DNA from 2 places in the Geoalkalibacter subterraneus genome. Region 2 is predicted to be linked to the other one. Evidence: predicted binding sites of a transcription regulator. Region 2 holds the regulator's gene; the other holds the start of a gene.
The links. The regulator HrcA, encoded in region 2, represses chaperone genes, less so after heat shock. The targets are predictions, from matches to a motif close to TGTTAGCACTCNNNNNNNNNGAGTGCTAACA.
Positions count from the first base shown of each region.

Region 1: a site for HrcA is predicted at 1,969-1,999, ahead of groES (co-chaperone GroES). Genes of this name have one in related genera too.

Region 1 covers NZ_CP010311.1:310,487-316,808, reverse strand. The annotation lists gene GSUB_RS01535 (pyridoxal-phosphate-dependent aminotransferase family protein) at 31-1,107, opposite strand; gene GSUB_RS01530 (hypothetical protein) at 1,333-1,872, shown strand; gene groES (co-chaperone GroES) at 2,068-2,355, shown strand; gene groL (chaperonin GroEL) at 2,412-4,067, shown strand; gene GSUB_RS01515 (hypothetical protein) at 4,228-4,806, opposite strand; gene GSUB_RS01510 (PaaI family thioesterase) at 4,937-5,416, opposite strand; gene GSUB_RS01505 (catalase) at 5,690-6,322, shown strand, end outside.
Region 2 covers NZ_CP010311.1:83,895-90,216, reverse strand. The annotation lists gene GSUB_RS00440 (ABC transporter substrate-binding protein) at 1-1,047, opposite strand, end outside; gene dnaJ (molecular chaperone DnaJ) at 1,074-2,195, opposite strand; gene dnaK (molecular chaperone DnaK) at 2,331-4,250, opposite strand; gene grpE (nucleotide exchange factor GrpE) at 4,301-4,927, opposite strand; gene hrcA (heat-inducible transcriptional repressor HrcA) at 4,941-5,978, opposite strand; gene hemW (radical SAM family heme chaperone HemW) at 6,133-6,322, opposite strand, start outside.

The DNA of each region.
Region 1 (6,322 bases), 230 kb from region 2:
CGTCGATCAAGAAGTTCTACCGACATTGCATCAGGGGCGCACTTTAGGGAGCAGCGACTCCAGCAGGGTAAAAAGTTCCTGCAGGTCAGCCATGGTCATGTCGGCCATGTGTGGGATGCGAAAAGTTTTGTTCTTGATCTTGCCGTAGCCGTTATCGATGGCATAACCCTGCTCCCCGGCGAGCTTCTTGAGCCGCTCCAGGTCGGTGCGCTCATCATTGCAGGCGCAGGTCAGGGTCTGCGAGCGCGCCCCTTCGGCGGCGAACAGGGAGAATCCCTGCTGCTGCACCCACTGCCGGGTGGTGTCGGCCATCTGCGCATGGCGGGCGTAGCGCGCGGCCAGCCCTTCGGCAAACATCTTGTCGAGCTGGTGCGCCATAGCGTAGATGAGGCTGATGCAGGGGGTGCTGGGAGTGTTGTGCTTCAGGTCGTTCTTTTCAAACTCCTCGAAGTCAAAATAATACCCGCGATTGGGCGTGCTGCGGGCCTTTTCGAGAGCCCGGGGCGAAACCGCGAAGACGGCCAGCCCCGGCGGCAGGCCAAACGCCTTCTGAACGCCGGCCAGGCAGACATCGGTGCCCAGCGCGGCCAGATCAAGCGGGACCGCCGTCATGGAGGAGACCGTATCGACGATAAAAGAAACATCCGGGTACTTCTTCATCACTTCGGCGATTTCCGCCAGCGGCGACATGACGCCGGTGGACGTTTCATTGTGCACCAGGGTCATGGCATCGTATTTCCCACCGGCCAGGGCCTGGTCAACCATCTCTGCGGAGATCGGCTGCCCCCATTCGGCGCTGAACAGATCCGCCTCGATGCCGCAGCGGCGGGTGACGTCATGCCATTTGGTACTGAAGGCGCCGTTGCCGAAGCAGGCACAACGTTTCTGCACCAGGTTGCGCACCGCGCCCTCCATCACCCCGAAAGCGCTCGAGGTCGAGAGAAACACGGGATCCTCGGTATTGAGCAGGGTCTTCAATCCCCGCGTCACTTTTTCATGCAGCTGGGCATACTCCGCCATCCGGTGTCCGACCATAGGGGCGCACATGGCTTCCATGACATCGGGGGAGACTTCCACTGGACCGGGAATAAAAAGTTTTTTATGCATCTGGTGCTCCGTTGTCAGTTGTCAGTTGTCAGTTGTCAGTTGTCAGGCAAAGAATAATCATTATCGGTTCTTTTGTCGACCGGACCAAATCAAAATCGCATTGCTGTGGAAAAGAGAACCTCAGGAGCCGATTCTGGAGCAATTGACATTGCAGGCCTCACCCGGCTAGCATGGCCCACGCTCGGGCCATTTGTTCGAATTTTCAGCCGAAAGGAGTTTCAGTCAATGATCGTCCGGCTGCTTGCACTGCTCTCAACGCTTTGCCTTGCCGCATGTGCCGCCGAGTCAACCACGGTGGAGAAAAAAGCGGGGTTTGTTTTGCGCCCCGACACTCAAGTCATCTATATTGCGCCTTTTCGCACCGTCATGGTCCCCGCCCCGGTCGCCGATCCACTGTTCGATACGTTTGTCGACGAACTCAATCTGCGCGGCGAGCAGTCACCTGAAAACAGCTACTCTTTCGTAATCCTGAAAAAAATCCCAGCCGAAATCGACGGCGGACAGCTCGCACGGCACCATTACCTCACCGGCGAACTCTACGGATTTCTGGAGGACAGCGGCGGCGGCTCCACGACCATCCAGATACAGGCGCGTCTGCAGCTGTTTCAGCCCGGGAACGAGGATTCCACCTTGACGATCCATGACAGCGACTTGTTGTACTTCGACCACGACCAGGCCGCACTGCCTGAAAAACGCCAGGAGATCGCTCAGCGTGTCGCCCACAGGCTGGCAGACAGCCTGTGGCAGGCGCTGATGGATCGATAAAAAGAGTCTGAACCCGCCGTCATCTCACGACCCTCGTCACATTTTTGCCAATTCCCCCCTTGACATTGTTTTCACGCTGATTATATTTAGGCCTATCGTTAGCACTCACTCCAGATGAGTGCTAACAAAGCAAGGTCGACATCCTCACGGGCACAGCCCGCATATCCTTACTCGCAGAAAGGAGAAACACGCATCATGAACATCAGGCCTCTGCAGGACCGTATCATTGTTGAACGGGTCGAGGAAGAAACCACAACGGCTTCCGGAATCATCATCCCCGACACCGCCAAGGAAAAGCCCCAGGAGGGCAAGGTCATCGCCGTTGGCAACGGCAAGAAGACCGAAGACGGCAAGGTCATCCCTCTCGACGTCAAGGTCGGCGACAAAGTGCTGTTCGGCAAATATGCCGGCACCGAAATCAAAATCAAAGGCAAGGAATACATGATGATGCGCGAGGACGACATCCTCGGCATCATTGAGTAATTCACGCCTTTCACAACTGGTCGTCAGTCAATCTACACTAAGGAGGACATTTCAATATGGCAGCAAAAGAAATCAAATTCGGGCAGGACGCCCGTGCCCGCATTCTCAAAGGGGTCAACACCCTGGCCAACGCCGTCAAGGTGACTCTCGGCCCTAAAGGGCGCAACGTGGTGATTGAAAAATCCTTCGGCGCTCCCCTGATCACCAAGGACGGCGTGACCGTCGCCAAGGAGATCGAACTGGGAGACAAATTCGAAAACATGGGCGCACAGCTGGTCAAGGAAGTTGCTTCGAAGACTTCCGACGTCGCCGGCGACGGCACCACCACTGCGACCGTGCTGGCCCAGGCCATCTATCGCGAAGGCGTCAAGCTGGTCACCGCCGGCCACAGTCCCATGGAGATCAAGCGCGGCATCGACAAGGCCGTTGAATGCGCTGTCGGCAGCCTTAAAGAGCTGTCCAAGCCGATCAAGGACCACACCGAAATCGCCCAGGTCGGCACCATCTCCGCCAACGGCGACGCCACCATCGGCAACATCCTCGCCGAAGCCATGGAGAAGGTCGGCAAGGAAGGGGTCATCACCGTCGAAGAAGCCAAGTCGATGGAAACCTCTCTCGAAACCGTCGAGGGGATGCAGTTCGACCGCGGCTACCTCAGCCCCTATTTCGTGACCGATGCCGAGCGCATGGAAACGGTGCTGGAAGACGCCCTGATCCTGATCCACGACAAGAAGATCAGCAACATGCGTGACCTGCTGCCGGTTCTTGAGCCGGTGGCCAAGCAGGGCCGCCCCCTGATGATCATCGCCGAGGATGTTGAAGGCGAAGCGCTGGCCACTCTGGTCGTCAACAAGTTGCGCGGCACCATCAACATTGCCGCCGTCAAGGCTCCCGGCTTCGGCGACCGCCGCAAAGCCATGCTCGAAGACATTGCCGTGCTCACCGGCGGCAAGGTCATCAGCGAAGAGATCGGCTTCAAGCTCGAGAACGCCACCATCGACATGCTCGGCACCGCCAAGCGCATCGTCATCGACAAGGACAACACCACCATCATCGACGGTGCCGGCGCTGAAGCCGACATCGAGGCACGCGTCAAGCAGATCCGCGCCCAGATCGAGGAAACCACCAGCGACTACGACCGCGAGAAGCTTCAGGAGCGTCTTGCCAAACTGGTCGGCGGCGTAGCCGTGGTGAAAGTCGGCGCAGCTACTGAAACCGAGATGAAAGAGAAGAAAGCCCGCGTCGAAGACGCCCTGCACGCGACCCGCGCTGCCGTGGAAGAAGGTATCGTCCCCGGTGGCGGTGTGGCTCTGCTGCGCGCCATTGCCGCTCTCGATAAAGTCGAGGTCGAAGGCGAGCAGAAATTCGGCGTCCAGATCGTGCGTCGCGCCCTCGAAGAGCCGCTGCGCCAGATCGCTAGCAATGCCGGCATGGAAGGCTCCATCGTGGTCAACAAGCTCATGGGCGAAACCGGTGCCATCGGTTTCGATGCGGCCAACGACACCTACACCGACCTGCTCAAGGCGGGCATCATCGACCCCACCAAGGTCACCCGCAGCGCCCTGCAGAACGCCGGTTCCGTGGCCGGCCTGATGCTGACCACCGAAGCCTGCATCGCCGACGTCCCCCAGGACGATAACAAAGGCGGCATGGGCGGTGGCATGCCGGACATGGGCGGCATGGGTGGAATGGGCGGCATGGGCATGATGTAAGCCCTTCCCCGCACGATTCGGCCCATTAGCTAACAGGCCGTAAAAAAAGCCCCCGGAGAATTCCGGGGGCTTTTTTAATTTCAGAGGATCTGTTGCTGTTCAGCGAGGGCCGCGGGGTGCAACGTCATCTTCTGCGGTGACAGACCTTCCTGCAGCCTGGCTACTGCTGCTCTTCAAAACTCGCGACCCAGTCATCGAGTTTTTCACGAATGGCATCGTAGGTCTGATGGGAAATTTCCGGCAAAGTTCCGCCAAAGGCTTTTTCGACCTCCTGGAAGCCGCGCTCGACCCCTTCCAGGATGGCATCGATTTTATCCGGGTCATTGCCTGCCAGGCCGATGGCAAAATCGACGATACGCTGTGAAGTCTGCTCAACACCGAAATAGCCATCCTCGGCAACCAGCTCCTGCGCCTCCTCGGGCGTCAGATCCTCGATCCCTTTCTGCTCGCCATTGACCGCGATGGAGAAATGAGCTTCCTGCTCACGGAGCGTCTTGGCCACCAGGTCGCGCAGCAGCGTGAACTGCGGCGACAGCTCGGCACGCGCGGCTTCCGCCTTGTAGGTCTCATCTGCCGCTTTCTGCCGGCTCAGCGAAACACGGTCCTCTCCCTGGGATTTCCGAGCCTGGTCGCGGCCCTCACCACGCATCGCCTCCATCTTCCTGGGCTCCTGCCCGCCGGCTTTTGCGGCAGCATTGTGCGCCGGGTTAAACGACGAGCCATCGATTCCTTTGACCATGGGAAACCTCCACCGCGGACAGGTGTTGAAACAGTGTCCGGCATCAAGAAAAGATCTACAAAGATAGATTTCTGCTTTTCTTGTCGGCGGTGACAGCCGGGAGCATTAGAACGAAAGGGATTTTGTAATTTTATTTATCGCGAATGGTGATGCAGAGGCACTCGGCTTCGGCGAAAACAGTTTCTCCCAAGCAGATCCGCCCATGTACCATCACCTTGCGTCCCTGGGCGGAAACGACCTCGCTCTCCACCGTCACCACCTGTTCAAGCGGCAGAAGATTGCGGAAGCTGACATTGAGATTGCCGACCACGATGGAGTGGCCTGCCGCCCAGGCCGCCAACCCCAGCACTTCGTCCAGCACCGCCGCCATGGCGCCGCCATGGGCGTGCCCCGGGGGGCCTTCCGTTTCAGGTCCGAACCAGATGCGTGCCCGCAGCTGCTCGGCGTCATCCTTGTAATAGCGCACCCGGTAGCGGTTGCCATCCGGCTCTCCGGACACAAAACGCAGCGAGGCCCCCACCAGAGAAGGCGCATCAAAAGGCGTCCAACCCGCCTCGCCGCTCAGATCAACCGGGGGACAGACTTCAGTATTCTTTTCCTGTTTTTCCATAAAAAGCCTCCTTAAAGAGCCGACGTACAGCCCTGGAATATCGCCTACATCGTGACCAAAGCACGAAGGGCAATCCTAGCGCCGGGACACACCGCAATCAAGCGCGATCTATTGTTCGGCAGAACACGAGCTATTCGGCATCTGCCTAACTGACGAAAAATGGCAGAAATATTTATCCTGCAGTCCTGCAATTTAATTTTTTTTTGCTACTCTTTGTTGTCACAGCATCACGTCTCGACAAAATGATTTTCTGCCGAAAAGGAGACAGACCACATGAAAAAAGACGATCCAAAATTCACCACCACCGACGCGGGAGCCCCGGTCTCCAGCGATGAATTTTCCCTGACCGTCGGCCCCGACGGTCCTATCCTGCTGCATGATCACTATCTCATGGAACAGATGGCCAGCTTCAACCGGGAGATGATTCCCGACCGCCAGCCCCACGCGAAGGGCTCGGGGGCCTTTGGGCACTTTGAAGTCACCCAGGATGTCAGCGCCTACACCAAGGCCGCGCTGTTCCAGCCCGGGACCAAGACCGATGTGCTGGCCCGTTTTTCGACAGTCGCCGGCGAGGGCGGCAGCCCCGACACCTGGCGGGATGTGCGCGGTTTTGCCCTCAAGTTCTACACTTCCGAGGGCAACTACGACATGGTCGGCAACAACACGCCGGTGTTCTTCGTGCGCGATCCGATGAAATTCCAGCATTTCATCCACTCGCAGAAACGCCGCGCCGACAGCGGCCTGCGCGACAACGACATGCAGTGGGATTTCTGGACCCTGTCGCCCGAGACCGCCCACCAGGTCACCATCCTGATGAGTGACCGCGGCGTTCCCAGGAGCTATCGCCACATGAACGGCTATACCAGTCATACCTATATGTGGGTCAATGCCAAGGGTGAGCGCTTC
Region 2 (6,322 bases):
TGCGCTCCGGGAGGCCTCTCCGGTCAACGGACCTGCGACAGCCATCACCCCTTCGGCGCCCGCCAGCGTGGCAACGGCATCCGAGGCACGGGCAGCGTCCACGCCGCTGTCACGATAAATCAGACGGGGAGAGGAATCCCCACCCTGGTGGTGCAGTTCCAGAGCCAGATCCATCCCCCGGCGGACCAGTTCACCGAAGGATTCATAGCGACCGGATAATGGCAGGACAACTCCCAGGGCGTTGCGGGAGACGGTGCTGCCGCCGTCGATTCGCGCTAAAAGGGAGCGAGCCTGATCACGATAGGGAAAAGGGGTGGGATCAGCCATGATCCGCGACAGCAGCGACAGTGCACGATCGTTCTGATTCGCGTCAGCTGCCCGCTGCGCAAGCTGCAGATCGGCGTCCTGCCCGACCGCGCGCCCGCGCAACATGAAGGAGGCTTCCTCAAGAACCGGGTTGTCGGCGTCGCGGAGAGTCCGGTGAGCTTCGCCCAACCAGCGCTCGGGGTATTTATCAAGTTCCGCGGCCTGGTTGAGAGAGACCAAAGCCTGCAGCGGCTGCCCGAGGGCGGCCCGGGCCTGCCCTATGCGACCAAGCAGCAGCGCACGGTCGGAACCCTCCAGATCAGACTCGCGCAAGGGGAGCAGATGTTCCAGGGCCTGTGCATAGCGGCCCGCCTGAACCAGGCACGAGCCGCGAACCAGTTCAGCCATATCGGCGTCCGACTCCTGCTCAAGGCGGTCGAGGTAAAGCAGCGCTTCATCGCAGGAGTTGCGATCATGAAAAATACGGGAAAGATAGAGGTAGGCCTGTTCGCGCCAGGGTGAATGCGGGTTGCGAATCACAAAACCGCGCAACCGCCTCAGCGCTTCATCCAGGTTCCCCTCACGATAAAGGTCCCCCGCCCGACGCACCTCTAGCGCCTCAGGGCCTGCAGTGCGCGAATCGCCCTGCTGCGAAGACATCTGTGCCGCCGCCGGCAGCAGAAGCCCCGAAAAAATTACCAGGGCCGCCAACATCAATCTCACTGCTGTGCTACGCCACATGCACATCCTTTCATCCGGCCGAAAAATCAGCCGAACATCTCCTTGACTTTATCAAAAAAGCCCTTGCCCATAGGATGAACCTCCTCGCCGCTTTCACGGGCAAACTCTTCGAGCAGTTCCCGCTGGCGGGCAGTCATGCGGCTGGGAGTCTCGACTCGCACCACCACCAGCTGGTCGCCGCGGCCGTAGCCCTGCAGCGAGGGGATCCCTTTGCCGGACAGGCGCAGCACCTTGCCGGATTGAGTGCCTGCGGGAATCTTGAGTTTGACCTTGCCTTCCAGGGTCGGCACCTCCAGTTCATGGCCGAGCGCCGCCTGCGGAAATGAAATAGGCACCTCGCAGATGACGTCACGCCCTTCGCGCTGGAAGATCGGGTGGTCCTTGACCGTAATCACCACGTACAGGTCGCCGGGCGGGCCACCCTGGGAACCTGCTTCCCCCTCACCACTGAGCTTGAGACGGTTGCCGGTCTCGACCCCGGCCGGGATCTTGATGGAAAGGCTGCGTTTTTCGCGTACGCGACCGGTCCCGCGACAATCGGGGCAGGGATCCTTGATGATACGCCCCTCGCCGCCGCAATCGGGGCAGGGACGGGTCAGGGAGAAGAATCCCTGCTGATGCCGGACCTGGCCCGCGCCGCGGCAGGTGGGACAGGTATCGGGCTGGGATCCGGGCCGTGACCCGCTGCCGCTGCAGGTAGAGCAGGTCTGGTGTCGCGGCACATCGATATTGGTCTCGTGACCGAAAGCGGCCTCTTCGAAGCTGATGGTCAGATTGTAGCGCAGGTCGTCCCCACGGCGGCCACGCCCGCGGCGCGCTCCGCCGCTACCTCCTCCGAAAATGTCGCCGAAGATATCGCCGAAGATGTCTTCAAAGGGGCTGCCGCCGCCAAACCCGCCGAAACCTTCACTGAAACCGCCACCGTTCATGCCCGCGTGGCCGAACTGGTCGTACTGGGCCCGCTTCTGGCTATCGGACAGCACCGCGTAGGCCTCCGACGCCTCCTTGAAGACCTCCTCAGCCTCTTTATCCCCCGGATTTTTATCAGGGTGATGCTTGAGAGCGAGCTTGCGGTAGGCTTTTTTGATTTCGGTCTCGCTGGCGTTGCGATTGACCCCAAGAATCTCGTAATAATCTCGTTTAGCCAAACTGAATTACCTCTCGGGCGTGGCCCTTCCGCCGCAGGTGAACATCAAGTCCGCACACGGCAAAAGGGAGCCGGGAGAATCTCCCGGCTCCCGTCGAGCCAGATTAAGGTTCACACCGCACGCAATGCGGCCTGGTTATTTCTTCTTTTCGTCTTCGTCCACGTCTTCAAATTCGGCGTCGACGACATTGTCATCCTTGGCGCTCTCAGCGCCGGCCTGGGCTTCACCCTCTCCGGCCTGCCCTTCTTCCTGGGCCTGGGAGTACATGACCTCGGCAAGTTTGTGCGAAACCTGGGCCAGTTCCTGGGTTTTGGACTGGATCTCTTCGGCGCTGTCACCTTCCATCGCCTTTTTAAGATTGTCCAGGGCCCCCTGGATCTTCTCCTTGGTTTCAGCATCGACCTTGTCGCCGTGCTCGCTGAGGGATTTCTCAGTCGTGTAGACCAGACCGTCGGCCTGGTTGCGGGCTTCGATCAGCTCACGCTTCTTCTTGTCCTCGCCGGCATGGCTTTCCGCATCCTTGACCATGCGGTCGATCTCTTCTTCCGACAGGCCGGAGGACGCGGTGATCTTGATCGACTGCTCCTTGCCGGTACCGAGGTCCTTGGCCGAGACATGCAGAATGCCGTTGGCGTCGATATCGAAGGTGACCTCGATCTGAGGCACGCCGCGCGGCGCCGGCGGAATGCCGACCAGCTCGAAACGGCCGATGGTCTTGTTGTCGGCAGCCATTTCGCGCTCGCCCTGCAGCACGTGGACCGAAACCGCCGGCTGATTGTCGGCCGCAGTAGAGAAGATCTGGCTCTTGCGGCATGGGATGGTGGTGTTTTTCTCGATCAGCTTGGTCATTACGCCGCCGAGCGTCTCGATGCCGAGAGACAGAGGCGTGACATCGAGCAGCAGCACATCCTTGACATCGCCCTTGAGCACGCCGCCCTGAATGGCTGCGCCGATGGCCACAACTTCGTCCGGGTTGACCCCTTTACTGGGCTGCTTGCCGAAGATCTCCTGCACTTTTTTCTGCACCGCAGGCATGCGGGTCATGCCGCCGACCAGGATAACTTCGTCGACATCGGAGGGTGAAAGGCCGGCATCCTTGAGAGCGGTCTTGCAGGGTCCGACCAACTGGTTGAGCAGCTCAGCACAGATGCTCTCGAGCTTGGAGCGGGTCAGCTTGATGTTGAGATGTTTTGGTCCGCTCTGATCTGCGGTGATGAAGGGCAGATTGATGTCGGTCTCCACCGAGCTGGAAAGTTCGCACTTGGCTTTTTCGGCGGCTTCCTTGAGGCGCTGCAGGGCCATTTTGTCGCCGCGCAGATCAATCCCCTGCTCCTTTTTGAACTCGTCCGCAACGTAGTCGATGATGCGCTGGTCAAAGTCTTCGCCGCCAAGAAAGGTGTCGCCGTTGGTGGACTTGACCTCGAATACCCCGTCGCCGAGTTCGAGAATGGAAATATCGAAAGTACCCCCGCCGAGGTCAAAAACGGCGATCTTCTCATCTTTCTTCTTGTCCAGTCCATAAGCCAGGGCTGCTGCGGTGGGCTCGTTGATGATGCGCAGAACATTGAGTCCCGCGATCTTGCCGGCGTCTTTGGTGGCCTGGCGCTGGGAGTCATTGAAGTAGGCCGGCACAGTGATAACCGCGTCGGTCACCGTCTCGCCCAGATAGTCCTCGGCGGTCTGCTTCATTTTCTGCAGGATCATGGCAGAGATTTCAGGCGGGCTGTATTTCTTGCCCCGCACCTCCACCCATGCGTCGTTGTTATCCGCCTTGATGATCTTGAAAGGGCTGATCTTGATATCCTTCTGCACCGCTTCCGAATCAAATTTACGCCCGATCAGGCGCTTGATGGCGAACAGGGTGTTTTCCGGATTGGTGACCGCCTGGCGCTTGGCTTGCTGGCCGACCAGCCGTTCGCCGCTTTCGGTGAAAGCCACCATGGAGGGGGTGGTGCGGGAACCCTCCGCGTTTGCGATGACGACAGGCTCGCCGCCTTCCATGACCGCCACACAGGAGTTGGTGGTCCCCAGATCGATGCCGATAACTTTACTCATAGTGTATATCCTCCTTTTAAATTACGTTGCTTTTTCAGTGTGCAGGAAAATCAGGCCTTCCCGCTTTTTTCATTCTGTGCGTTATCTGCCGGGGGTTTGGCCACCATGACCATGGCTGGGCGCAGCAGCCGCTCATGCAGCAGATACCCCTTCTGCAACTCCTGCGCGACAACATTGGGGGCATGCTCAGCCGTTTCAAGCTGTCCCACCGCTTCATGGCGCGCAGGATCAAAAGGTTCGCCGATACTTCTGACCGGCGTCACTCCGAATTTTTCCAGGACTTTGCCGAACTGGGTGAGAGTCATCTCAACCCCTTCCAGCAAGCCTTCACCGCTGGAACTTTCCTGGCGAGCGTGCTCGACGGCGCGCTCGAGGTTATCGACAACCGGCAGGATCTCCCGCAGGATACGCTCATTGGCGAACTTGGAAAGCTCCTCTTTCTCTCGCTGGGCACGCTTGCGAAAATTTTCAAGATCAGCGGCAATGCGCAGATACTGGTCGTAGTTACGCTGGGCTTCCTCGCGCGCCTGCTCCAGTTCGAGCTCCCCTGCGCCGGCATTCTGCGTGCTCTCGCTCTCGGCACCCCCGGGCGTTTCCTCGACCGGTTCGGCCTCGGGAATCACGGCATCAGGCTGCCGCGCCTCACTCTGTTGACTGTCTTTTTTCTTCTTGGACACGATAAAAAATCTCCTATTCGTTCTCTGATTCCAGCAGCTGGCTGACCAGCTGGGCCGTATAGTCGACGACCGGAATGACCTGTGAATAGGCCATGCGGGTCGGGCCGATCACGCCAAGGGTGCCGATGGTGCCGTCACCGCTGTGATAGGACGCCGTAATCAGGCTGCACCCCTCGATTTCACGATACGAGGTTTCGCTTCCGATGAAGATCTGTACCCCCTGGCTTTTTTGGCACTTGTCGAGAAACTCGACCAGGGTGCTTTTCTGCTCAAAAGCCTGAAAGAGCCGCTTCATCCGTTCCAGGTCGCTGAATTCCGGCTGCTCGAGCATGCGGCTGACCCCTTCAATGAAGACTTCACGGCTCTCGTCAGCGAGAGCTGCTTCGAACAGCCCCATGAAGCGGGCAAACAGCTTGTCGTAAAGGGCTTTTTCCTGCGTCATCTCCTGCAGCAGACGCTGCTTGATCTCGCCGATAGGCAAGCCGGCGAAACGTTGGTTGAGATAGTTGTTGAGACCTTCAAGATCTTGCGGGGAAAGATCTTCCTTGGTTTCAATGATCTTGTTCTGCACCAGGCCGCTTTCGCTGACGAAAATCACCAGGATGCGCCCGTGGGACAGGCGCACGAACTCAATATGCCGGAACACGGACGCAGTAAACTGCGGCGCCATGACGATGCCGGTGTAATGACTGATGTTGCTCAGCACCCGGCCTGCTTCACGCAGCAGTTCGTCCGCGCGCAGACCACGGCGCTGGTAGTAGCGGCGGATACGCTCTTTCTGCTGTGCGGTCAGGGCGCGCACCTGCAGCAGGGAGTCGAGGTAAAAACGGTACCCTTTCTCCGTCGGGATTCGGCCGGAGGAGGTGTGGGGCGCGACAAGGTACCCCATCTCTTCCAGGTCGGACATGACGTTGCGCACCGTTGCCGGAGACAGAGCAATGCCGTGCCGGCGGGTAATGGCACGTGACCCTACCGGCTCCGCCGAAGCGATATGATCCTCGATGATCGCCTCAAGTATCTTGCGGCTTCTTTCATTGAGCGCTTCGGTCATGATAAAAATCCCCCAAAAACCTGAAGCCGGAGATCTCCCGGCCTCTGACAAACAGGTTAGCACTCATTTGCCTCGAGTGCTAACCGAGAACAACATAACAACCACCCCCTGCTTTGTCAAGGCGGCGAAAATGGAAAAAATTAGAGAAAATTTCCTACAAAAATAAGGAGATGAGATGGTCGTAGAGCAGCCAGCCCTGCAAGGTGAAGTGCAGCCGATCTCCGTCCTGCCGCAGATAGGAGCCGCAACGCTGAACCGCCTCGGGAAAGAGTGCTTCAATGCTGTCCCCGAAACGCTCCTGAAACAACCGGACATCCACCCCTTCAGCGGTACGCAGCCCAAGA